4 regions of the Exiguobacterium sp. s50 genome follow, and region 2 is predicted to be linked to each of the others. Evidence: predicted binding sites of a transcription regulator. Region 2 holds the regulator's gene; each other region holds the start of a gene.
The links. The regulator Rex, encoded in region 2, represses fermentation and respiration genes when NADH is low (regulators of the CRP and FNR family bind a similar motif). The targets are predictions, from matches to a motif close to TTGTGAAATATTTCACAA.
Positions count from the first base shown of each region.

Region 1: pflB (formate C-acetyltransferase) is a predicted target of Rex. The motif match lies at 2,857-2,874, and genes of this name have one in related genera.
Region 3: KNP68_RS11845 (formate/nitrite transporter family protein) is a predicted target of Rex. The motif match lies at 3,037-3,054, and genes of this name have one in related genera.
Region 4: cydD (thiol reductant ABC exporter subunit CydD) is a predicted target of Rex. The motif match lies at 3,383-3,400, and genes of this name have one in related genera.

Region 1 covers NZ_JACSLP010000007.1:69,500-75,338, forward strand. Annotated here, with positions in the region: gene pflA (pyruvate formate-lyase-activating protein) at 1-467, opposite strand, end outside; gene pflB (formate C-acetyltransferase) at 524-2,770, opposite strand; gene KNP68_RS11055 (hypothetical protein) at 3,131-3,553, shown strand; gene KNP68_RS11060 (DEAD/DEAH box helicase) at 3,608-4,774, shown strand; gene KNP68_RS11065 (hypothetical protein) at 4,771-5,412, shown strand; gene KNP68_RS11070 (hypothetical protein) at 5,442-5,839, opposite strand, start outside.
Region 2 covers NZ_JACSLP010000010.1:60,458-66,296, reverse strand. Annotated here, with positions in the region: gene KNP68_RS13210 (hypothetical protein) at 1-204, opposite strand, end outside; gene KNP68_RS13205 (ABC-F family ATP-binding cassette domain-containing protein) at 201-2,102, opposite strand; gene KNP68_RS13200 (redox-sensing transcriptional repressor Rex) at 2,252-2,908, shown strand; gene KNP68_RS13195 (twin-arginine translocase TatA/TatE family subunit) at 2,908-3,126, shown strand; gene tatC (twin-arginine translocase subunit TatC) at 3,129-3,917, shown strand; gene KNP68_RS13185 (FAD-dependent oxidoreductase) at 4,109-5,455, shown strand; gene KNP68_RS13180 (PspC domain-containing protein) at 5,488-5,670, opposite strand; partial or broken gene KNP68_RS13175 (NADPH-dependent F420 reductase) at 5,827-5,839, shown strand, end outside.
Region 3 covers NZ_JACSLP010000008.1:19,095-24,933, reverse strand. Annotated here, with positions in the region: gene nrdG (anaerobic ribonucleoside-triphosphate reductase activating protein) at 1-123, opposite strand, end outside; gene KNP68_RS11850 (anaerobic ribonucleoside triphosphate reductase) at 101-1,945, opposite strand; gene KNP68_RS11845 (formate/nitrite transporter family protein) at 2,135-2,977, opposite strand; gene KNP68_RS11840 (50S ribosomal protein L25/general stress protein Ctc) at 3,186-3,854, opposite strand; gene mutL (DNA mismatch repair endonuclease MutL) at 4,018-5,820, opposite strand; gene mutS (DNA mismatch repair protein MutS) at 5,825-5,839, opposite strand, start outside.
Region 4 covers NZ_JACSLP010000002.1:114,562-120,400, forward strand. Annotated here, with positions in the region: gene KNP68_RS02980 (glycoside hydrolase family 31 protein) at 137-2,479, shown strand; gene KNP68_RS02985 (Crp/Fnr family transcriptional regulator) at 2,614-3,300, shown strand; gene cydD (thiol reductant ABC exporter subunit CydD) at 3,429-5,153, shown strand; gene cydC (thiol reductant ABC exporter subunit CydC) at 5,150-5,839, shown strand, end outside.

The DNA.
Region 1 (5,839 bases), on a different contig from region 2:
TCGGATAAATGTTCAGCGAGCGCGAGCGTGTTGACGTTGCTCCGTCCTGTCAGTTTCTTACACATGTCATCGTCGATATGTTTGATATCAAGCAACACGAGGTCCGTATGGTCTAAAATCGCATCCAAGTTAGGGGGACGGAGTGCACCGGACGTGTCGAGTGTCGTATGAAGCCCGTGTTTCTTTGCTTCACGCAAGAGCGCCTCTAAAAACTCTGGCTGCGCGAGCGGGTCGCCCCCAGAAATCGTGATGCCGCCTTTTGACGCTTCCATGAACGGACGATAGCTGAGCGCTTCTTGAATGACGTCCTCGGCCGAACGATGGTTATTCTTTTTGAAATCCCACGTGTCAGCATTGTGGCAATACAAGCAACGAAGCGCACAACCTTGTAAAAAGACGATAAAACGAATTCCCGGGCCGTCAACGGTTCCAAACGATTCGACCGAGTGTACATATCCCATTGTCATCGAAATGACCTCCTAACGAATGAGCGGCCCTCGAGTGAAGGCCGCCAAGCCTTTGTTTACAATGAACCGTGGAACGTCCGGTTGATGACGTCGATTTGTTGCTCACGTGTCAATTTGATGAAGTTGACCGCATAGCCAGAGACACGGATCGTGAGCTGTGGATATTCTTCCGGATGCTCCATCGCATCGAGCAACGTCTCACGGTTGAAGACGTTGACGTTCAAGTGATGTCCTTTATGCTCGCCGCCCATATAACCGTCAAGGAGTGCCGCCAAGTTGAGTTCACGGGCCACTTCTTCTTTACCGAGCGCTTTCGGTACGATTGAGAACGTGTATGAAATTCCGTCTTGTGCGTGTTCGAACGGGAGTTTCGCGACTGATGAGAGCGACGCAGCTGCCCCTTTCGTATCGCGGCCATGCATCGGGTTCGCACCAGGTGCGAACGGTTCGCCGGCGCGACGTCCGTCCGGTGTGTTCCCTGTCTTTTTGCCGTAAACGACGTTTGATGTGATCGTCAAGACCGATTGCGTATGGAGCGCATCGCGGTACGTTTTATGCTTGCGTACTTTTTGCATGAACGACTCGACGAGCTCGACGGCAATCGCATCGACACGGTCGTCGTTGTTGCCGAATTTAGGGAAGTCGCCTTCTGTCTCGAAGTCGACGGCAATGCCTTGCTCGTTGCGGACCGGTTTCACGGTCGCATATTTGATGGCTGAAAGACTATCCGCCGTGACCGAGAGGCCGGCGATGCCACATGCCATCGTCCGTAAAATCTCAGGGTCGTGGAGCGCCATCTCGATTCGTTCGTATGCATATTTATCATGCATGAAGTGGATGACGTTGAGCGTGTTGACATAGAGCTCGGCGAGCCAATCGAGCGTCCGGTCGAAGTCGGCATACACTTTGTCGTACGTGAGCACGTCCTCGGTGTTCATCTCCCAAACCGGTGCGATTTGGTCGCCGCTCTTCTCATCACGGCCTCCGTTCATGCTATAAAGGAGTGCTTTCGCCATGTTGGCGCGGGCTCCGAAGAACTGCATCTGTTTCCCGATTTTCATCGGTGACACACAGCAGGCGATGCCGTAATCGTCACCGAACTCTGGAAGCATGAGGTCATCGTTCTCATATTGGATGGCAGACGTCTCAATCGACATCTTCGCACAATATTGTTTGAAGCCTTCTGGCAATTTCGTCGACCAAAGCACCGTCAAGTTCGGTTCTGGTGCTGGCCCGAGGTTCGAGAGTGAATGCAAGAAGCGGAACGAGCTCTTCGTCACGTTCGAACGTCCATCCTCACTCATCCCACCGATTGACTCGGTCACCCATGTTGGGTCACCCGAGAACAATTCGTTGTAGTCAGGCGTGCGCAAGAATTTGACGATCCGAAGCTTCATGATGAAGTGGTCGACGATTTCTTGAACGTCCGACTCGGTCAAACGACCTGCTTCGATATCACGCTCTGCGTATACATCGAGGAATGTCGAGACACGTCCAAGTGACATGGCGGCGCCGTTCTGTTCTTTGACGGCTGCGAGATATGCAAGGTATACCCATTGGTACGCCTCTTGTGTATTTTCCGCCGGACGGCCGAGGTCAAACCCGTACGCCGCACCGAGTTGTTTCAACTCTTGGAGGGCCCGGAGCTGCTCAGACATTTCTTCCCGTGTCCGAATATCTGCCTCTGATAAGAAACCGCCACGGTTCGCCAAATCTTTTTTACGTGCGGCAATCAAGAAGTCTAACCCGTACAAGGCAACGCGACGGTAGTCGCCGATAATCCGTCCACGGCCGTAAGCGTCAGGAAGTCCTGTGATAATCCCTGACTTCCGTGCTGCTCGCATCTCAGGTGTATACGCATCGAAGACACCTTGGTTATGCGTTTTGCGGATTTCCGAATAAATCTTTGTGATTTCAGGGTTCGGCTCGAAGCCATACGATTCAAGTGCAGCGTCGACCATTCGGATGCCACCGTTCGGATGAATCGAACGTTTGAACGGCTCGTCCGTTTGAACGCCGACCACTTTCTCGAGCTCTTTGTTTAAGTATCCCGGTCCGTGCGAGACGATTGTCGATGGGTTGTTTTGATCGACGGCCCAAACACCACCGCGTTCCCGCTCTTCTTTCGTCAATTCCATCACTTGTGCCCAAAGACGATTCGTCGCTTCGGTCGGTCCGACGAGGAAACGGTCGTCTCCTGTGTACTCATGTCGGTTCAAACGGATAAACTCACCGACGTTCACTTCGTTCGTCCACTGCCCAGGTACAAATCCTGACCAGGCTGATTTAATTTCGGTTGCCATTGTGGGTCACTCCTCATAGTTGAGATAACTGCGTGCTTTCTATAAGTTGAGTGTACGTGAAAACGTGAACATTATGTTTTACATTCTTGTGAAAGTTGTAACAATCTCATGAACGTTGGCGTGAAGCCGTTTTTGTAAGCGCTTTAAATTCTGTTATAACGTATTTCTCATTAACTATGAAACAGATAAATCACGTCACGACGCAATTCAAGTCGATTCTGTATCATCTGAATTCGGATGTGACGATTTGTACAGTTTTTAGTGTGATGTATATCACGACTCAGGGATAGAACTTGAATTTTTGCCTTACATCGGACACAATGAAGGCAGAACATTGTAGAAGAGGAAGGGGTTCTTCCCATGACGTACGAATTATTGACAGCTGATCACGACTTGAAAGCCGGTGACCGCATCTCCCTTAAAGTAGAAGCGAACGGTGAACAACGTGATGGATTTATCACAGAATTTGAAGACGCAGGTTTTTGGATTCGGTTTGACGACGACATCGAAAACGAGGATTTCATCGACTACCGCGATAACTTGCTCGTTGCTCTCATCTCGCGCCCGATTGACGTGGCAGCGACGTATCCAGAGCTCGCTTCATACGAACGGTTGACGAAAGAATTGCAGTATCGTGTGTATCAAGGCTTCACCGTCGAAGGCGTCGAGGCGTCGGCTGACCAAATCGATGTGCACATCAAACTCATCGAGGACGGACAGACGTTCACACAGACACTCCGTTCTTCATTCGACCAAGATACTGAACATGTTCGCTATATCTAAGACAGGGAGCGCTTATGCTTCCTTTGTTTTTGCCCCACGATAAGGAGAATTGATATGAACTTTACAAAACCATTTATTAACGAAGCCTGGGATCGCCTTGGCTTTACTGAACCAATGCCGGTCCAAGCCGAAGCCTTCCCGCTTCTTCTTGACGGAAAAGACGTCACGATCGAAGCGCCGACAGGTACCGGGAAGACGCTTGCTTATTTGTTACCCGCCATTGAAAAAATCGACACCTCGAACGACCGGATTCAAGTCGTCATCGTCGCGCCGACACGTGAGCTCGTCATGCAGATTCAGACGGTCGCGCAACGCTTCACTGAGAAAGGTGATGTCCGCATCGCTTCATTTATCGGTGGTGTCGAATTGAAACGTCAAATCGATCGCTTGAAGAAAAAGCCCCATTTGATTGTCGGGACACCAGGCCGACTCGTCGAACTGATCGACAAGAAAAAATTGAAGCTTCATGAGACGCACACGATCGTCCTCGATGAAGCCGACCAAATCATCGATAGCGGATTGACAGAAGCCGCCGAACGCATCATCAAGCACACGGCGCACGAACATCAAATCGCCCTCGTCTCGGCAACGCTCACAGACACGCTTCAAGCATGGGCTGCCCCGTTCTTGAAGGAGCCGGCACACGTGAAAATCGAACGAGCTGTGAGCAGTCAAGTGACGTACGGCTATATGTTGACGACACGCCGCTATAAGCCGGAATTGCTTCGTCGTTTGTCACATGTCAACGGCGTCAAAGCGCTCGCTTTCATCAACAACCGCTCATTCTTGCCACCACTCAGAGGCGAACTCGATAAAATGAAAGTGAATTACCGGATGCTCGACAGCCTAAAAGGGAAACGCGAACGCGTGGAGACGCTCCGTGAATTCCGGAAAGGCGACTATCCACTTCTCATCACGACGGGTCTCGCGGCCCGTGGTCTCGACATCGAAGAAGTGACGCACGTCGTCCACTTCGATTTGCCAGAATCGATTGATGACTTCATTCACCGCTCGGGCCGGACGGCACGCGGGAATGCGGCCGGGACCGTGCTCTCGCTCGTGACGGATGAAGACTTGACGCACTTGAAATCGTTCGCTCGCCAGCTAGGCGTGGAATTGAAAGAACTCGAGATTTATCGTGGCGATGTCATCGAGAAACGGATCGAAGATAAACCGCCGGTCGTGAAGCGTCCTGCGAACAAACGAGGACCGCGCCGATGAAAAAAGACCGGAAAGTAATTCCATTCCCTTTGCTTGTAGAAGAGTCCGAATTGCTGGCCGAGCTGAAAAAGTTGTATGAGCAAGCCGCGCTCGCGCGCAGCACACATTGGACGAACTATATTCAAGAGATCGCCTCGGAAGGCACATGGCAGTTGAAAGACGCCGAGCTATTCCGCGACCTGTTCATCGACTGGGCCGTCTTCTTCGAGACGGACGAGGAAGGGATGACACCGCACGGCCGCTACTTGGCAGATCAAAAAGCCGACATGTCCCCGGCCTTGTATCACGCGCTCCGTGGCTTGGCAGTCCCACGTTGCTCGGTTTTTGAAGTGACCGAGGAAGGACTGCGCGACTGGGAGACGAAAGAGACGTATCGCGTCAATCTCCCGGAAAAACGTGAGGTCGGTGACATCATGCTCGGCAAGCTGCTCGATATCCGAGGCAGCTGGCGTTTCGGGTCGGCGTTCCTCGCTCTTCCGGCGAAAATGGCCGGTAACGTATCGGACCTGTATATCGACTTCACCGATGAGGTCGGTCCGGGTGCGTTCCTCGATCAGTTCCCAGAGTTCTGTGCAGAACTGATCGACATGTTGCTCGATTTAGAAGACGGGGTCATCGTCCCGAAACCATCAAAATAACCGAGAGGCGGCTGCCTCTCGGTTATTTGTTATTGTACATAATATTTCGTATTGGATAACAATGCCTTTGCCGCATCGTTCGTCGCCTTCACGACGGCGCTCGAGATGGCTTTCCCATCTTGATAGACGTCGATAACGGCCCCATCTTTCGTCGGGCGAATATGATACAGTTGGTTATCGACATACCAAGTCGTACCGACCGAACCATCGATGACTTGTCGCGTCGATTGCTTCCCTGTCTTCAAGTCGACAACGAATTCGGTCCCATCTTCCTGCAAGACGATTAATTGATCCTCATAGACGGTTGCGCCCCACATATCCCCTTCAGCTTTTAACTCGACGACACGCTTCTCTTCGGTGTCATAGGCATACACGCCTGGACGTTCCGTCTCGTTCGTGTACGTCTGACCATCTTCGGTTATCGTTT
Region 2 (5,839 bases):
CAACAAACTGATCACAATCCCGCTCCACGTCTGGATGATGAAGCCGATGACGACCGGCAAGAAATAAAACAGGAACGACGGAACGATCGTCGGTTCCCCGCGAATCAGCTCGGATACGAATTCCGTCCCCGTCGGCACGATATAGGCGAGACCGGTAAGAAAGGCGTGCATCCATTCGATTCGCATCGCACGGAATCGCATCATGAATGGAGCTCCTCCCATTCCGCGTACAGTGCCGTGATCGATTCTTTCGTCGCGTCGGACTCGGTCGACAGTTCCTGTGCCCGAGCGAAGTCGTTGAAGACGTCCGGTTCACACAACAGTTGCTCGATCTCCTCGAGGCGTGCCTCGTGTTGTTCGATCGTGAGCTCGATTTCCTCGATTCGTTGTTTCATCCGGCGTTCCTCGCGTTGCTGTTCCTTGTCGGCGCGCTGTTTCTTGACGATGACTTGTTTCGTCTCTTCGCGGGCGAGTCGGGCCAGCTCTTCGAGTTCTTCTTTCTTCTCGACGTAATACGAGTAATCGCCGAGGTACTCGTCGATCCCGTTCGGCGTGATCTCTAAGACGCGCGTCGCGAGCCGGTCGATGAAGTAACGGTCATGCGAGACGAATAGGATCGTGCCCGGATAGTCGACGAGGGCGTTCTCGAGAATCATCTTCGAGTCGAGGTCCAAGTGGTTCGTCGGTTCATCCAAGATGAGCAAGTTCGGTTGTTCGAGCTTCAGTTTCGCGAGCGTCAAACGGGCCCGCTCTCCACCCGACAGTTCATGGACGCGCTTCATGACGTCGTCGCCGCTGAACAGGAACTGGCCTAGCAGGCTCCGCACTTCTTGCTCGCGCATGAGCGGCCAGTCGTTCCAAATCTCATCGATGACGCGGTTGGCGTCCGACAAGTTCTGTTGCTCCTGGTCATAGTAGCCGATCTCGACGCCGGTGCCGTAGCGGATGTCCCCTTGAAGGGCCGGCTGTTGTTTCGTCAACACTTTCAAAAGCGTCGATTTGCCGACCCCGTTCGGGCCGACGAGGGCGACCGATTCGCCGCGCTGCAATTGGAAGCGGAGCTGCTGGGCAATCGGTTCCTCATAGCCGATGGCGAGGTCGCTCCCGCTCAACACGTCGTTCCCGCTTTGGCGCTTGATCGAGAACGAGAGGACGGCACTGCGCTCATCACCGTCCGGCGCTTCCATCCGGTCGACTTTCTCGAGACGCTTGCGGACACTCTGGGCCCGCTTCGTCGTCGTCGCCCGGGCGATGTTACGCTGGATGAAGTCCTGCATTTTGGCGATTTCTTCTTGTTGCGACTCGAACTGCTTCTTCTCTTGCTCGTAGATGGCGGCCTTCTGTTCGAGATACTTCGTATAGTTGCCGACGAAGCGACGGCTCCGGTGGCGTGACAGCTCATAGACGACCGAGACGACGCGGTCGAGGAAGTAGCGGTCGTGGGAGACGATGAGGACGGCGCCTTTATAGCCGCTCAAATACTTCTCGAGCCAGCCGAGCGTCTCAATATCCAAGTGGTTCGTCGGCTCATCCAGGATGAGCAGGTCCGGACTTTGGAGCAGCATTTTCGCGAGGGCGAGGCGCGTCCGTTGTCCGCCGGAGAGCGTGTCGATGCGGCGTTCGAAATCGTCCGGATAGAAACGCATCCCGTGAAGAACGGAGCGGATTGTTGCCTCGTATTGATAGCCGCCGCGGTCTTTGAACGTATGCTGTTCTTCATCGTAAGACGACAGCAGGCGCTCATAGGCGGCCGGGTCGTTCAAAATGCGCTCTGAACCCATGTCTTGCTCCATGCGGCGCAGCGTCTTTTCTTGTTCGATTAAATCAATGAAGACAGTAAGCATCTCATTCCAAATTGTCTCGTTGGATTCGAGTCCTGAATCTTGGGCCAGGTAGCCGATGGTGACGTCTTTTGGCTTCATGATGTCGCCCGAGTCGTAGTTGTATTCCCCGGCGATGACTTTGAGCAATGTCGACTTGCCGGCACCGTTACGGCCGACAAGCGCGACGCGTTCGCCTTCTTGAATTTCGAGTTTGACGTTCTCTAAAATCGGCTCGACGCCGAATGATTTCGATAAGTTATTGACTTGCAGTAGGATCAAGTGAAAAAACCCCTTTCTCTCTATTTAGTATACTTTATTTCTTCCCCTTTTCAGGTATATTCATTGAGTGGTCATGTGAATTCGTTTACAATCAAGGTGTATGAAATTAGATTCGTTTGAAACGCGTCGTAAAAAGGAGGCTCTTTCCGTTGAGTCAAAACGAACCAAAGATTCCGCAAGCGACAGCCAAACGGTTGCCACTATACTATCGGTTTATCCAAAGCCTACATTCATCAGGAAAACAGCGTGTCTCTTCTGCTGAACTGAGCGAGGCGGTCAAGGTCGATTCGGCCACGATCCGTCGCGATTTCTCGTACTTCGGTGCGCTCGGTAAAAAGGGATATGGCTATAACGTACAGTATCTGTTAGACTTTTTCCGTAAGACACTGAATCAGGACGAGATTACGAACGTCGCCTTAGTCGGGGTTGGTCATCTTGGGACAGCTTTCGTCAACTATAACTTCCTTAAAAACAATAACACACATATCGTCGTCGGGTTCGACGCAGACGAGACAAAAGTCGGCACGACGATGTCCGGTGTCCCGATTCATCACGTGGATGAGATGGAACAGATCATGAAACAAAACAAGATTGACGTCGCCATCTTAACGGTGCCGTCTACCTATGCGCAGCCTGTCGCGGATGACTTGGTCCGCTTCGGCATCAAAGGCATCTTGAACTTCACGCCGGCCCGTCTTACGGTGCCGGACACGGTCCGCGTCCATCACATCGACTTGTCGATCGAACTCCAGTCGCTCATTTACTTTATGCAACACTATCCATCTGCTGAGGGGGTCCATCAATAATGGAATTACTATCATCGTTGCTCGTCGTCGGTATTCCAGGAGGCGCAAGTATCTTCATTATCGCCATCGTCGCGCTCATCATCTTCGGGCCGAAGAAATTGCCTGAATTCGGACGCGCCGCTGGTCAAACGCTCCGTGAGTTCAAAAATGCCACGAACGGCATGATGAACGAACATGACGAGAAAGATAAGAAAGAACTTGAGAAGAAAGAGCAGTAATCATGAATCATCAACCTGATCAAGAGCGGGCGCTGTCCGATCACTTGACAGAGCTGCGGAGACGACTGATGCTGTCGGCATTTGTCGTCTTTGCCTTCTTTTTGATCGCTTTGCCGAGTGTCAAATACGTGCTCGCCTATCTGCAGGCGGACCTCGTCGAACGAGGGCTCGAACTGAACGCCTTTGGGGTCGCGGACCCGCTCATGATTTACTTGAACTTGGCGCTCGTCATCGGGCTCGTCGCATCCGGTCCGTTTCTACTGTATCAACTGTGGGCGTTCGTCGCACCTGGTCTGCATCCGAACGAGCGGAAAGCGACGCTCGCCTATATCCCGATCATCTTCATCTTGTTCCTGATCGGTCTCGCGTTCGCCTATTATTGGTTGTTCCCGCTCGTCCTCGATATCTCGACGGACCTCGGGCAAGACCTCGGGCTAACGCAAATCATCGGGGCGTCGAACTACTTCACGTTCTTGCTGCAACTGACCATCCCATTCGGACTGTTGTTCCAGTTGCCGGTCGTGACGATGTTCTTGACGCGCATCGGTGTCGTGACGCCGTACTTCTTATCAAAAATTCGGAAGTATGCGTACTTCGCCTTGTTCGTCATCGCCGCGTTCATCACGCCGCCGGATTTGACGTCGCATCTCATGGTGTCATTGCCGCTCTTCTTCTTGTATGAAATCAGCTTATCGATTTCACGCATCACGTACCGGGGCGTGCTCCGTCGTGAGAAAGAGGCGATGGTGAAAGAGCAGATGGATTTGATGAAACAAATGAATGAGAAGTGAGCATCGTTCCTTAACGGGACGGTGCTTTTTTGTTGTCACAGTGGGTGTTCAAACTTTCGACATATTTACGTGAAAAAGTGAGCAAAAGGATTGTCAAACCTTCTTGTGAAATAGTACACTAAGTTCAGAAAGCGAATGTGATATTTATCACAAACACTAACTTGCCTAACACTCAAAGGAGAGACAACCATATGAAAATCGCAGTCATCGGATGTACACACGCAGGAACAGCAGCCGTCAAAGGATTACTCGCCAAGCACGACAATCTCGATATCACGGTGTATGAGCGGAACGACAACGTCAGCTTCCTCTCGTGTGGGATCGCCCTTCACGTCGGTGGTGTCGTCAAACGTGCGGAAGAGCTTTTCTATGCGTCACCGACAGAGCTCGAAGAACTCGGCGCGACGATGCGCATGAAGCACGACGTATTGAACATCGACACGGAAGCGAAGACGGTCCATGCGAAAAACCTCGACACGGGAGAAGACGTCTATGACACGTTCGACCGTTTGATCGTCACGACTGGTTCATGGCCGATCGTCCCGACGCTTCCTGGCATCGAGATGACTGGGATTGAGCTCTGCAAAAACTATGGCCACGCCCAACGCATCATCGAGCGGGCAAAAGACGCGACGAACATCGCCGTCATCGGTGCCGGCTATATCGGCGTCGAGCTCGTCGAAGCGTTCGAAGTGTACGGCAAACACGTCACGTTCATCGATAGCGCCGACCGCATCTTGAACAAGTACCTCGACAAGTCGTTCACGGATCAACTTGAAGCGGACATGACGTCACGTGGCATCGACCTCGAGCTCGGCCAGACGGTCGAAGCGTTCCGCGGGACAGATGGAAACGTCACGCACGTCGTGACCGATAAAGGTGAGTTCGAGGCTGACCTCGTCATCCTCTGTGTCGGCTTCCGCCCGAACACGGGACTCCTTCAAGGCCAAGTCGACATGCTCGGCAACGGCGCCATCATCGTCGACGAGTATATGCGCACGAGCAACCCGGACGTCTTCGCCGCTGGTGACAGCTGTGCCGTCTATTACAACCCGGCGCGCACACACGCCTACATCCCGCTCGCGACGAATGCCGTCCGCATGGGAACGCTCGTCGCTGAGAACTTGATTGCACCGCGTGTCCGTTATCAAGGGACGCAAGGAACGTCAGGTCTCCGTCTCTACGATTGGAACATTGCTTCATCAGGTCTCACGGAAGAAGCGGCCGGCCTGTTCGGTCTTGACGTCGAGAGCGTCATGATTGAGGATGCGTACCGTCCGGAGTTCATGCCGACAGCGGAACCGGTTCAGTTCAAACTCGTCTATGAAGTCGGCACACACCGCGTCGTCGGAGGACAAGTCCTCTCGAAAGCGGACATGACGCAAGCGGTCAACACGTTGTCGCTCGCCATCCAAAACGAGATGACGGTTGAAGAGCTTGCCTATGTCGACTTCTTCTTCCAACCGCACTACAACAAGCCATGGCACTTCATCAACAGTGGGGCGCTCGCGGCGATGAAAGATAAAGTCAACGCATAAAAAAACTCGGGAGCCGCGGCTTCCGAGTTTTTTTATAGATAGCGTGGGGCGTCCTTCATCGAGTTGGCGAGAATCATGTAGATGAGGACGTTCCCCGGTACGATTAAAAAGAGCAGACGAACGCCGAGCGGGGATAATTCGAAGTATTCAGCGATGCCGCCGCAGACACCGAAGAGTGAGCGGTTCGTGGCGGATTTGCGAAGCGGACGTTGCATAAGCATGGCTCCTATCTCACATATGATATGAAAATTTTACCATATAAATTGGTGGCAAGCGTACAATGCACACAGGTTTTTCTTCGTCTGAAGCCGGGGAAGGGGTAAGAGAAAGGCTACGGCACGCAGACGAAGAACTGTGAAGGGGAGTCGGACTATATGAAGATTG
Region 3 (5,839 bases), on a different contig from region 2:
CGGGTTCCATGATTCCGGATTGTGACATCCAAGACAGCGATGAGGGCATCCCGCCGTAAAGATGACCGTGCGAATGCCTGGACCGTCGACAACCGATTCGTCAAGTACGGATAGGACGCGCATGATGCTTCACCCTCGCTCGTTCTTCATCTCGTTTCGCCGAATTCCATCGGTCCATCGTGCCGACCAGATAGCCGGTGATGCGACGAATCCGTTCAATCTGCTCTTCCTCGCCACACGTCGGGCACGCGGCATCGATCGTTCCCTCGAGGCCGCAGTTACCGCACCGGTCGACGGGATGATTAATCGATCCGTAGCCGACGTTTTCGGTTCGCATGAGCCGGACGATTGCTTCGACCGCTTCCGGGTTATGGGCGAGCGACCCGTCGACTTCGACATAAGTGATATGACCCGCGTCACAGAGCGCATGGTACGGTGCCTCCAACCGAATCTTGTCACGAATCGACACTGACTGGTATACCGGCACATGAAACGAGTTCGTATAAAAGGCGCGGTCGGTGACACCCTCGATCATCCCGAACGCCTGCTGGTCCTTCAATACGAACTTCCCAGACAATCCTTCGGCCGGCGTGGCCAAGAGCGAAAAATTTAAATCGTGCTGCTCTGCCGCCTGTCTCATCCGATCACGTAAATGAGTGACGATATCGAGTCCGAGACGTTCCGCTTCCCGTGAATCGGCATGCGTGCCGCCTGTGAGCACGCGTAGCGCTTCGGCGAGACCGATGAAACCGACGGACAACGTCCCTTGCTTCAGTACATCCCGTAGCTCTTCTTCCGGTTGGAGTCTCTCGCTGCCCCTCCAGACGTGTTGAGCGTAAAGGAAGCGGAATTCGTCGGCATGACGCTTCGCTTGATAGTCGTACCGTTCGAGCAATTGATCGATGGCGACGTCGACGTAGGCGTCGAGCGTCTCATAAAATGTATGGATGTCCGAAGCGACGAGCGCCATCTTGACCAAGTTCAAGGTCGAGAACGATAAATTGCCTCGTCCGATCGACGTCTCGGCGCCGTGACGATTCCCCATCACTCGTGTCCGACACCCCATATAAGCCACTTCTGAGTCATGACTCCCATCATAATATTGCAAGTTGAACGGGGCATCGACGAAGGAGAAGTTCGGGAATAGACGCTTGCCCGTCACGCGACAGGCGAGTCGGAACAAGTCGACGTTCGGGTCGGTTTCATGAAAGTTGACACCCTCTTTTACTTTAAAGATTTGAATCGGGAAAATCGGCGTCTCCCCGTTACCGAGCCCTCGTTCGGTCGCATGCAATAACTCGCGGATGAAAATTCGACCCCAACGGCTCGTGTCGGTCCCATAGTTGATGGAGACGAATGGCACTTGGCCGCCTCCTCGCGAATGCATCGAATTAGCGTTATGAATGAACGCCTCACACGCTTGATACGTCGCTGTGATTGTCTCGGTCTCAGCGACTTCGAGAAGTTGCTCGGTCGACCATTCGACCGGAAGCTTCTTGAGCCGCTCGAGTTGACGTTCATACGTCTTTTCGACGTATGGCGCTAAATCGACATCGAACATCGGGAACGCTTGACCCCCGTGTTGCATATTCTGATTCGCTTGAAGAATGATCGAAGCGAGTGCCATCGCCGAACGGATGTCCTGGGGTGGTCGAATCGTTCCGTGTCCGGTATGAAATCCGTTCGTCAGCAACTCGCCGAGCGGGATTTGACAACACGTCGTCGATCCCGTCACGTAATAGTCGGCGTCATGGATGTACAAAAAGTTGTCTGCGACGGCCTGACGTGTCCGCTCTGACAACAAGTACATTGTCGACAGCTGTTTCGATACTTCCGAGGATAATCGTGCCAGTTTGCCAAGTGGTGATTTCCCGTCGACGTTGGCGTTCTCTTGTACGAGATCTTGATCTGGGAGAACACAGACATCTTCATAAAGCTGGAGCATGTTCACTCCGCATCACCTCACTATATATTGATAAGAATCGAGTTCATAACTCGATTCAATTCCATATATAGATTATGTCATGTTTGAGCATGGAGATGTGGAGTCTAAATTGTGAGCGTTGGTTGTGATATAAACGCAAAAACAGCCGAGCCCGCATATGGACTCGACCGTTCTTTCAAGTGATCAAACTTATAATTCTTTAGCCGGTTTCACGATTTTTAATTCAACTTCTTCTTTTTCCTCTGACTCTTGGGCTTCGCGCAAGCCTTTCGCGTTCAACCACGTATAAATCGCACCCATGAACAAGGCACCGCCGATGATGTTACCGAACGTGGCCGGAATCAAGTTGTGGATGGCGCCGGCAAAGCTAATCGCCTCAGGGTGTGGGACGACCAGCGTGAGCGCAAACAAGACGAAGTTGGCGATGACGTGATCAAATCCTGACGCGAAGAAGACGGCGACGAGGAAAATCATCGAGAAGATTTGAGCGAACTCATTTTTCATCTGTTTTGGTAAGAAAATCGCGAGACAGACCATCCAGTTACAGAAGATGGCACGGAAGAAAATCTCGACCGTCGTATGATGCATCTTGCTCTCGACGACCGAGAACAGCCAGTTGTCCATCCCGAGTTCTTGGATGACGCCGGTCGGGGCGAGCAACAAGGCGAACAAGACGCCACCGAGCGCGTTCCCGACGAAACAAAGTAACCAGACGAGCATCGTGTCGCTGAGCGTCGTATAGCCGCGTAACGTCGAGGTCGTGAAATACATTGTGTTCCCCGTGAACAGTTCGGCTCCGCCGTAGATGATCATGACAAGCGCGATCCCGAATGAGAACCCACCGATGAGTGTCGTGAACGGCGAATCGATCAAGTACATCCCGTTGACAACTTTAAGTGTGAAGATTGAAGCGAATCCGATAAAGATCCCCGCGAGCATTGCCCGTAAAAAGTATTCCATTGGCCGATAATGAATCATTTGCGAAGATGCCTGAGCTTTTTTTCGTAATGATTCGAGTGCATGGATTTCCATTGATGCCATGTCACAAACCCTTCTTTCTGTTTGAATGAACCCATATAATAAGAACGAACATGTGAAATCATTAACAATATAAGCCCGAATCCAATAAATTGCAATCGACCTTGGACCGTGTTGACATATTTTTCACATCGTAATCGTTTACATTTGTCGGATTTGTGACGAAAAAAACGACCCTTCGCAAAGGGTCGTTCGATACAGCTTATTCTTTGTCTGCAGACTTCTCTTCAGACTCTTCAGATGATGCCTCAGCCGACTCTTCTTCAGTTGCTTCGGCTTCACTTTCTGTCGTTGTGTCTGTGTCTGCCTCGAGCTCTTCAAGAGAGACCGGCTCGTTCACAGATGCGATTTGAAGCTCGCCATCCGAGACGATGTCATAGTCTTTGTTCTCTGGAATGTCAGCTACCGTGACCGAGTCACCGATACCGAGTCCAGAAACATCGAGTTCAATGCGTTCCGGAATGTTAGCCGGTGTCGCCGATACTGTAACTTTATAGAGCGTTTGCGCCAAGAAGCCGCCTTCTTTGACACCTTTCGCGTCACCGACGAGTGTGACGTCCGCTTCGACTTCCGTCGCTTCGTCCATCTTCACGGCCATGAACTCGACGTGCTTGTATTCGTTCGTGAACGGGTCAACTTCAGTCCCGTGAACGAGCGTGTTTACTTTCTTGCCGTCAATGTTCAACTCGATTAGCGCGTTGTCACCGTGGTCGCGGAGAATTTTGCGAAGTGCCATCTCCTCGAATGCTACTGGTGTGCTCTCGACTTTATAGCCGTAGACGACACCTAGTACTTTACCTTCTTTACGCAAGTTTGCGCGGACCGAACGTGGTCGTAATTCTCGTTTCGTTACTTTAAGCGTGTCTGCCATAATCTTTTCCCCCTACTGGTTTATCGATCATGTCTACATCTTGAGGGTGAGGCAGTGAAAAAGCCACCTCTCAACCTCGATGCGTTGAGTGACATGTGTATATTGTTCCCATAGGCACCCGGACATAAACGTTACAGCCGATTAAAAAAAGATTACAAGCGTGTCACATAACCCGTTTGAACAACTTCTCAAGTTCGTACGTACTCCATTTCACCAAAATCGGTCGCCCGTGCGGACACGTATACGGGGACGTCGTCTGATTGAGGTCATGCAGCAATTGCCGCATCATCTCATGGTTCAATGGATGGTTCGCTTTAATCGACCGCTTGCACGCCATCAAGATTGACGCGTCTTCCCGATATTTGGCGAGATTGACAGAGCGGTCCCGAATCGCCATCTCAATCAAATCGCGGACCGTCCCTTCCAAATCATGCTGCGGGTACCACGTCGGAATCTCTCGGATGAGGAACGTGTTGCCACCGAACGGCTCCAAATCGAGCCCCGCTTCTTTCAAGAGCGGAGCGACTTCTTCAATCGCGAGCGTCTCTTCTTGCGTGAACTCGAGTGTGAGCGGGAGCAGCAACAATTGATACTCTTTGTCTGGATTCCCGAGTTGCTCATAAAACAATTCGTATTTGATCCGTTCCTGAGCCGCGTGTTGGTCGATGACATACATGCCGTCCTCGGCGCCGCAGACGATATAGCTCGCATGCAATTGGCCGATGACGTCGAGCGGCGGCAACCGCTCTCCTTTCGTCTCAATTGCGTCTGATTCGACAATCGGGTCGGTCGGTGCAGGCGCTTCATTGACGAGCGGGGTCGGTGACCATCGACTCGGTGACGTGACAGGCTCACGTGGAATCGGATAGTTCCACGTCGGCGGTTCATCCGTGACAGGTGTCCGTTCGACCGTGAAATCAAGTCGCTCTTGTTCGGTCCGATTGACCGGTCGCTCTTTCGGTTTGACCGACGGGATTAAACGCTGTTCCCGGAGTGTCAGTTGGACCGTCTCGCGAATCAACTGGCACAGCTCTTTCTCTTTCGAGAGTCGGACCTCCCGTTTTGTCGGATGGACGTTGACGTCAATCAACATCGGGTCCATGTTCACTTCGAGGACGGCAATCGGATAACGACCAATCGGGAGTAACGTATGGTAGCCCTCGAGTACACTTTGGGTCAACGCAAAGTTCTTGATGCTCCGACCGTTCAAGATGAGCGTCACGTACTGCTTGTTCGAACGCGTCACTTCAGGCCGGACGAGATGGGCGCTCAAACTATAGTCGTTCGTCTTGCTCGACGCGGTGACGATTTGCGCTGCAACTTGACGCCCATAAATGGCGAGCATGACTTGCTTGATGTCGCCATTCCCACTCGTCCGCAGGAGTTCCTTGTCTTCATGGAACGCCGTGAGGCGAACTTCCGGGTGGGACAAGGCGATCCGGTTCAACGTATCGGTGATGCTCGCGAGTTCGGTCGCCGACGTCTTCAAGTATTTGAGGCGGGCCGGTGTATTGTAGAACAATTGACTGACCGCTATCTCTGTTCCGACGTTTGCGGCGGCCGGTGTTTGCGCCGTAACGACACCCCCTTGGAGCGTCATCTCAAATCCGTCCTCTTCAGTTCGGCGTGACTTCAATGTCACATGACTCACTGAGGCGATAGACGCTAAGGCCTCCCCACGGAAGCCGAGTGTGCGAATCCGGAACAAGTCGTGCTCGTCCCGGATTTTGCTCGTCGCATGACGTAAAAAAGCACGCGGGGCGTCCTCTTCATAAAAACCATGCCCGTTATCCCGGACTTTAATGAGACGTATCCCGGCTTCCTCCAAATCGACTTCGATTTTCGTGGCACCGGCGTCAATCGCATTCTCGACGAGCTCTTTCACGACCGAGGCTGGGCGTTCGACGACTTCCCCGGCAGCGATTCGGTTGGCCAGTTGTTCCGGTAACTCTTGAATGATTCCCATTGACTCACCCCTTCTTCGC
Region 4 (5,839 bases), on a different contig from region 2:
TTGGTAGCTCGTCGTTTTTTATGGTCCGACATGGGGAAGGAATGTTGTATGTCGATTTAGACATTGCTATCATTTTGAGTGTAAACGTTTGCACAAATTAGAAGGGGAGTGACGAAGAGCGGTAACGCTCGAGCTTATGCGTCTATTTGAAGAGGAGAACGTCTATACGCAACAAATGAAACCACAGGCAGATAATCGAGCAATCGTCCAAGGGAGCTGCTATCGCTTCACGGTACTGACGAGCCAACTGATTCGGATGGAATACGCGGAAGATGGAGTGTTCGAGGACCGGCCGACCCAAGTCGTCTTTAACCGGGCGTTCGCAGTCCCGGAGTTTCGCGTGATCGAGGATGAGACGGAACTGCAAATCATCACGGAGCACGTCCACCTCTATTACACGAAAGGGCCGTTCGCGCCGAACACGCTCTACGTCGATGTGAAAGGGAACTTCAGTACGTACTATAGCCGCTATACATTTAACGGACCGGAGCGGACGTTGAAAGGGACGGCGCGCACGCTCGACCATGTCGACGGGGCGACGGAACTCGGTGAGGGCATCGCCTCAAAACAAGGATATGCCGTCATCGATGATTCCGATTCGTTCATCATGACCGAGGACCGTTTTGTGGAACCGAGACGGAAACACATCCATGACTTGTACTACTTCGGATATGGACATGAATATAAGCAGGCGCTGCGTGACTTCTATCAACTGACAGGCCCGACGCCGCTGTTGCCACGAAAAGCGCTCGGCAACTGGTGGAGCCGCTATTGGCGCTACGACGAGACGGAATATAAAGAACTCATGCGTCGGTTTAAGACAGAAGACATCCCGTTCTCGGTCAGCGTCATCGACATGGATTGGCACGTCACCGATGTCCCCGAAGAATACGGGAGCGGATGGACGGGTTATTCATGGAATAAAAACCTGTTCCCGGACCCGAAAGGCTTCTTGACGTGGCTCAAACAAGAGAGTCTGCTCGCCACGTTGAACTTGCACCCGGCGGACGGCGTGCGTGCCTTCGAAGATCAGTATACGGCGATGGCCGAGGCGATGGGCATCGACCCGTCCCAGGGTGACCGCATTCCGTTCGACTTCTCTGATAAGCGCTTCATTCAAGCTTATTTCGAGCAGATGCACCATCCGCATGAAGTCGACGGCGTCGATTTTTGGTGGATTGACTGGCAACAAGGCTCGACCTCGAAAATGGAGGGGCTCGACCCGCTCTGGATGTTAAATCACTATCATGCGGCCGACATCGCCCGTGACGGCAACCGTCCGCTCATCTTCTCCCGTTACGCCGGGCCGGGCAGCCATCGGTATCCGGTCGGTTTTTCGGGCGACACGTTGATTTCGTGGGCGTCCCTGGCCTTCCAACCATACTTTACAGCGACGGCGGCCAATATCGGCTATGGCTGGTGGAGTCATGACATCGGCGGCCATTATCGTGGGTCGAAAGATGATGAACTCGCCGCGCGCTGGGTCGCATTCGGTGTATTCAGCCCGATTATGCGACTGCACTCGACATTGAGTACGTTCAACGGCAAGGAGCCGTGGCGCTTCGGTCTCGAGGCGGAACGGTCGATGAAGACGTTCCTGCGTCTGCGCCATCAATTGATTCCATATACCTATACGATGAACTGGCGAAATCATGTCGGCGCCTTGCCGCTCGTCTTACCGATGTATTACGAGCACCCGGACGAAGACGCGGCATATGAGGTGCCGAATGAGTATTACTTCGGCAGTGAACTCATCGTCTCCCCAATCGTCGAACCGATGAATCGACAGCTCCACGTGGCGGCGACGAACGTCTGGCTACCGAAAGGCGACTGGTTCGACTTCTTCACGGGTCATCGCTACAGCGGAGACAAATCGGTTCGCATGTTCCGTGGGCTCGAAGATCAGGCGGTGTTCGCCAAAGCCGGGGCGATCATCCCGATGGCACCACACCATTCGGGTCGAAACGATACCGACAACCCGGCCGATTTGGAAGTGCTCATCTTCCCAGGCGCCTCGAACACGTTCACGCTCTATGAAGACAATGGGAAGGACCGTGGCTATGAGACGGGAGCCTACGCCGAGACGACGTTCACGCTCGATTGGGAGGAACGGAGCCTTCATATCCAAGTGACAGGTGACCGGTCTGTGTTACCGGTGGACCGCCATGTCACGTTGCTCCTTCGAGGGGTGACCGGGTCTGGTGAATACAAACGGGAGACACAGACGCTTCGCCTCGAGCTCGGACCGATCAGAGACGAGCTGACCGTGGAACTCCCGGTCGATGTGACGGCGAACGACCATCGTCTCGATCGGTTGTATCGCTTCTTGGACCGTGCGGAAATCTCATACGATTTAAAAGACCGGTTATACCGGTCAGCGGCGGCGAAGACGCGACTCGAAGCATGGCTGTTCGATTTACATGCGCTCGAACTCGATCGCGACCTGCAAGACGCGATCATGGAATTGATGCTCGACTGAATACTTTATTGTGACGAAGAGGGGCGGTTCATGCCCTTCTTTTTTTGTCAGAAAATCGTCGGATTTTGTAAGCGTTTTCAATAAGAGGTCGCTTTATACTTAAAAGAGAGGCAAGATGGATTGGAGGATGCGACATGAAACCAAAATGGACGGTGGACGATTTGAGACAGCTTGATGTGTTCGCCAAATGTGCCACACGAGAGCTCGAGGCGCTGTTGCCGCATGTCTATTGCCGCACGTATCGGAAAGGTCAACTCTTGTTCATAGAGGGCGATCCCCGGGAACGGGTCTATTTCTTGATTAGCGGTTATGTGAAGCTTGAACGTTGCAACGAGACGGCGACACATCAATATACGGACTACTTGAAACCGAAGCAGTTGTTCCCGTATCGCGGCTTGCTGACGGAACCGTACTATCAACATTCAGCCGAGGCGTTGACCGATATCGAGGTCATCTATATGCCGACCGATCGATTCGAACAACTCGTCTCGCGGAACGCATCGATGTTGCTCCACATCGTCGGACAGATGAACCGGATTCTCGATTTGCACGAGCGCCGTGTCCAGGACATCATCACACCGAGTGCGACCGACCGGGTGCTCAACACGATTCATTACTTGATTGAAGACCTCGGGGAGGCGGAAGCGACGGACGTTCGTGTCCGCTGCCCGTTCACGACGATTGAGATTTCGCGCTTGTCGGGCACGTCACGAGAGACCGTATCGAACATCTTGTCGCGGTTGCGAAAAGAAGACGTGCTTCAATTTGATGCGCGGGAATTGATGATCGGTCATCCTGAATATTTTGAACAGTCGCTGTGATGGCGCCGCGTGTGGGACGTGGCGTTTTTTGCATGTCTGAGGAAGCGAAGCGTTCGCCTTGCAAGGGTGCATCAGGTATAATTAGTGAGAATCCTCACAAAGAAAAAGTCTCCTGATTGATAGAAAGGATGAACGCAGTGAAACGACTGCAAGCTCTCGCTTTAGCAGAAAAACGCCATATCGTCGGACTCATCATCGCGGCAGTGATGATCGGGTTGTCGATTTTAGCTCAAGCCTATTTGATTGTCGACATTGTCGATCAAGTCTTTTTAAAAAATGCATCGTTTGAAAGCATCGTTCCGACGCTCGGGTGGCTCATCCTCGCGCTCGTCACACGAGCTGGTTTCGGCTATATGTCGGGGAGGATTGGAGCGAGCCTGTCAGAAAAGGCGAAACGAACACTCCGATTGCAATTGCTCGACCGCTATACGTCGAATCCGATTGAGACGTCACTATCCGGTCAATCCGGTAAAAAGGTGAGCGTGTTCATGGACGCGGTCGACGAAGTCGATGCCTACTTTAGCCAATATTGGCCGCAAGTCATTCAAACGTCGATTATTCCACTACTCATTCTCGTCGTCGTCTTCAGCCAACATTGGATTTCAGGCGTCATCATGATGGTGACGGCTCCATTCATCCCAATTTTCTTCATCATCATCGGGATTGCGACCCAGAAGAAGTCAGAACAGCAGATGGAGAAAATGAATCAGTTCTCCGGCAAGTTCTTGGACGTGTTGCAAGGATTAACGACGCTCAAACTATACGGTCGGACCGAGCGTGAGGCGCAAGCGATTGAAAAGAGCAGTCTCGATTTCCGCGACGCGACGATGGTCGTCTTGAAGACGGCGTTCCTGTCGGGTCTCATGCTCGAGTTCATCTCGATGCTCAGCACGGGCGTCGTCGCACTCGAAGTGGCGCTCCAAATGGTCGTCTGGGAGAACTTGACGTTCTTCTCCGGCTTTTTGATTCTCGTCTTGGCCCCGGAATACTATTTGGCCATCAAAGACCTCGGCGGTGCGTTCCACACCGGACGAGGCAGCATGGGGGCGGCCGACCGTATTTTCGAGGCGCTCGATGCACCGGATGAACGCTTGACCTGGGGCGACCGGACGTTGACGAGCCCGACACCCGACCTCGAGCTCGACGCCGTCTCGTTCGCCTATGAAGGTGGACGCTTTACGCTGCATCCATTAAGCGGTGTGATTCCTGCCGGTGCCCACGTGGCGCTCGTCGGGGCGAGCGGGTCCGGTAAGACGACCGTATTGAACGTGTTGTCCGGGCTCGTGAAACCGGACAGTGGACGTGTCCTCGTCGACGGAGAACCGCTCGAGACATACACCGATTCGTCATGGTATGACACGATTGGCTACATCTCACAAAATCCGTATTTGTTCGCCGGTACCGTCGCCGATAATATCGCCCTCGGGGAAACGGCCGACGAGATAAACATCCTTGAAGCCACGAATGCAGCCGGATTGAACGATGTCATCGCGCAATTGCCGAACGGCATTCATACCGAACTCGGTGAAGGCGGTTATGGATTGTCTGGAGGCGAACGGCAACGGCTCGCCTTGGCCCGCGCCTTCTTGAAACGACCGGGCATCATCTTGTTCGATGAACCGACGACAGGGCTCGATTTAGTGACGGAGCAAATCGTTCGGCGCTCGATTGAGGAGTTGTCGCGCGAGGCGACGCTTGTCACGGTCGCGCATCGCTTGCATACGATCAAGCAGGCGGACGCGATTTGGTTCATGGACGATGGGAAGCTCCTCGCCCAAGGTACGCATGACGAATTGCTCAGCGTTCCGCAATACGCTGACTTGTTCACGCTACAGAAAGGGGTGAGAGGATGAACTCACTTTGGACGATCACGAAATGGATGATGCGCGAGAAGAAGGATATCGTCCTCTCGATCTTTTTTGGGTACGTGGCCGGCATCGCGGCCGTCGCCTTGTTCGCGGCGAGCGGTTACCTCGTCTCACGGGCCGGTCTCGTACCGCCGCTCTATGCGCTCATGGTGCCTGTCGTTTTGATTAAATTGTTCGGTGTGATTCGGGCGAGTGCGCGTTATCAAGAGCGCCTTGCCTCGCACCGGGCGACGTTCACGATTTTGAGCGAGTTGCGGGTCCGGTTTTACCGCCAGCTCGAACCGCTCGTGCCGAGCATCTTTGCCAAGTATCGGAGCGGAGATTTGCTCGCTCGCGTCGTCGGTGACGTCGAGAGCTTGCAAAACTACTTTTTACGGGTATTCTATCCGCCGATTATCTTGGTGCTCGTCTTCTTGAGTACGATTTTTTTCGTCACGTATTTCTCGATGTGGGTCAGCCTCTGGATTTTGTTCGGTGTGTTCGTGACCGGCTTTTTGATTCCGGCGTTCTTCGCCCGAATCCGTGCCAAGCACGACCGCGAGCTTCGCGCCTTACGGGGTGACCTGTCGAGTGGGATGACAGAGATGATGTACGGATATCGCGATTTGTTGCTTCATCATCAACTTGGACGGACACGCGGCGAGCTGCTCGAACAGAGTGACCGTTACGCC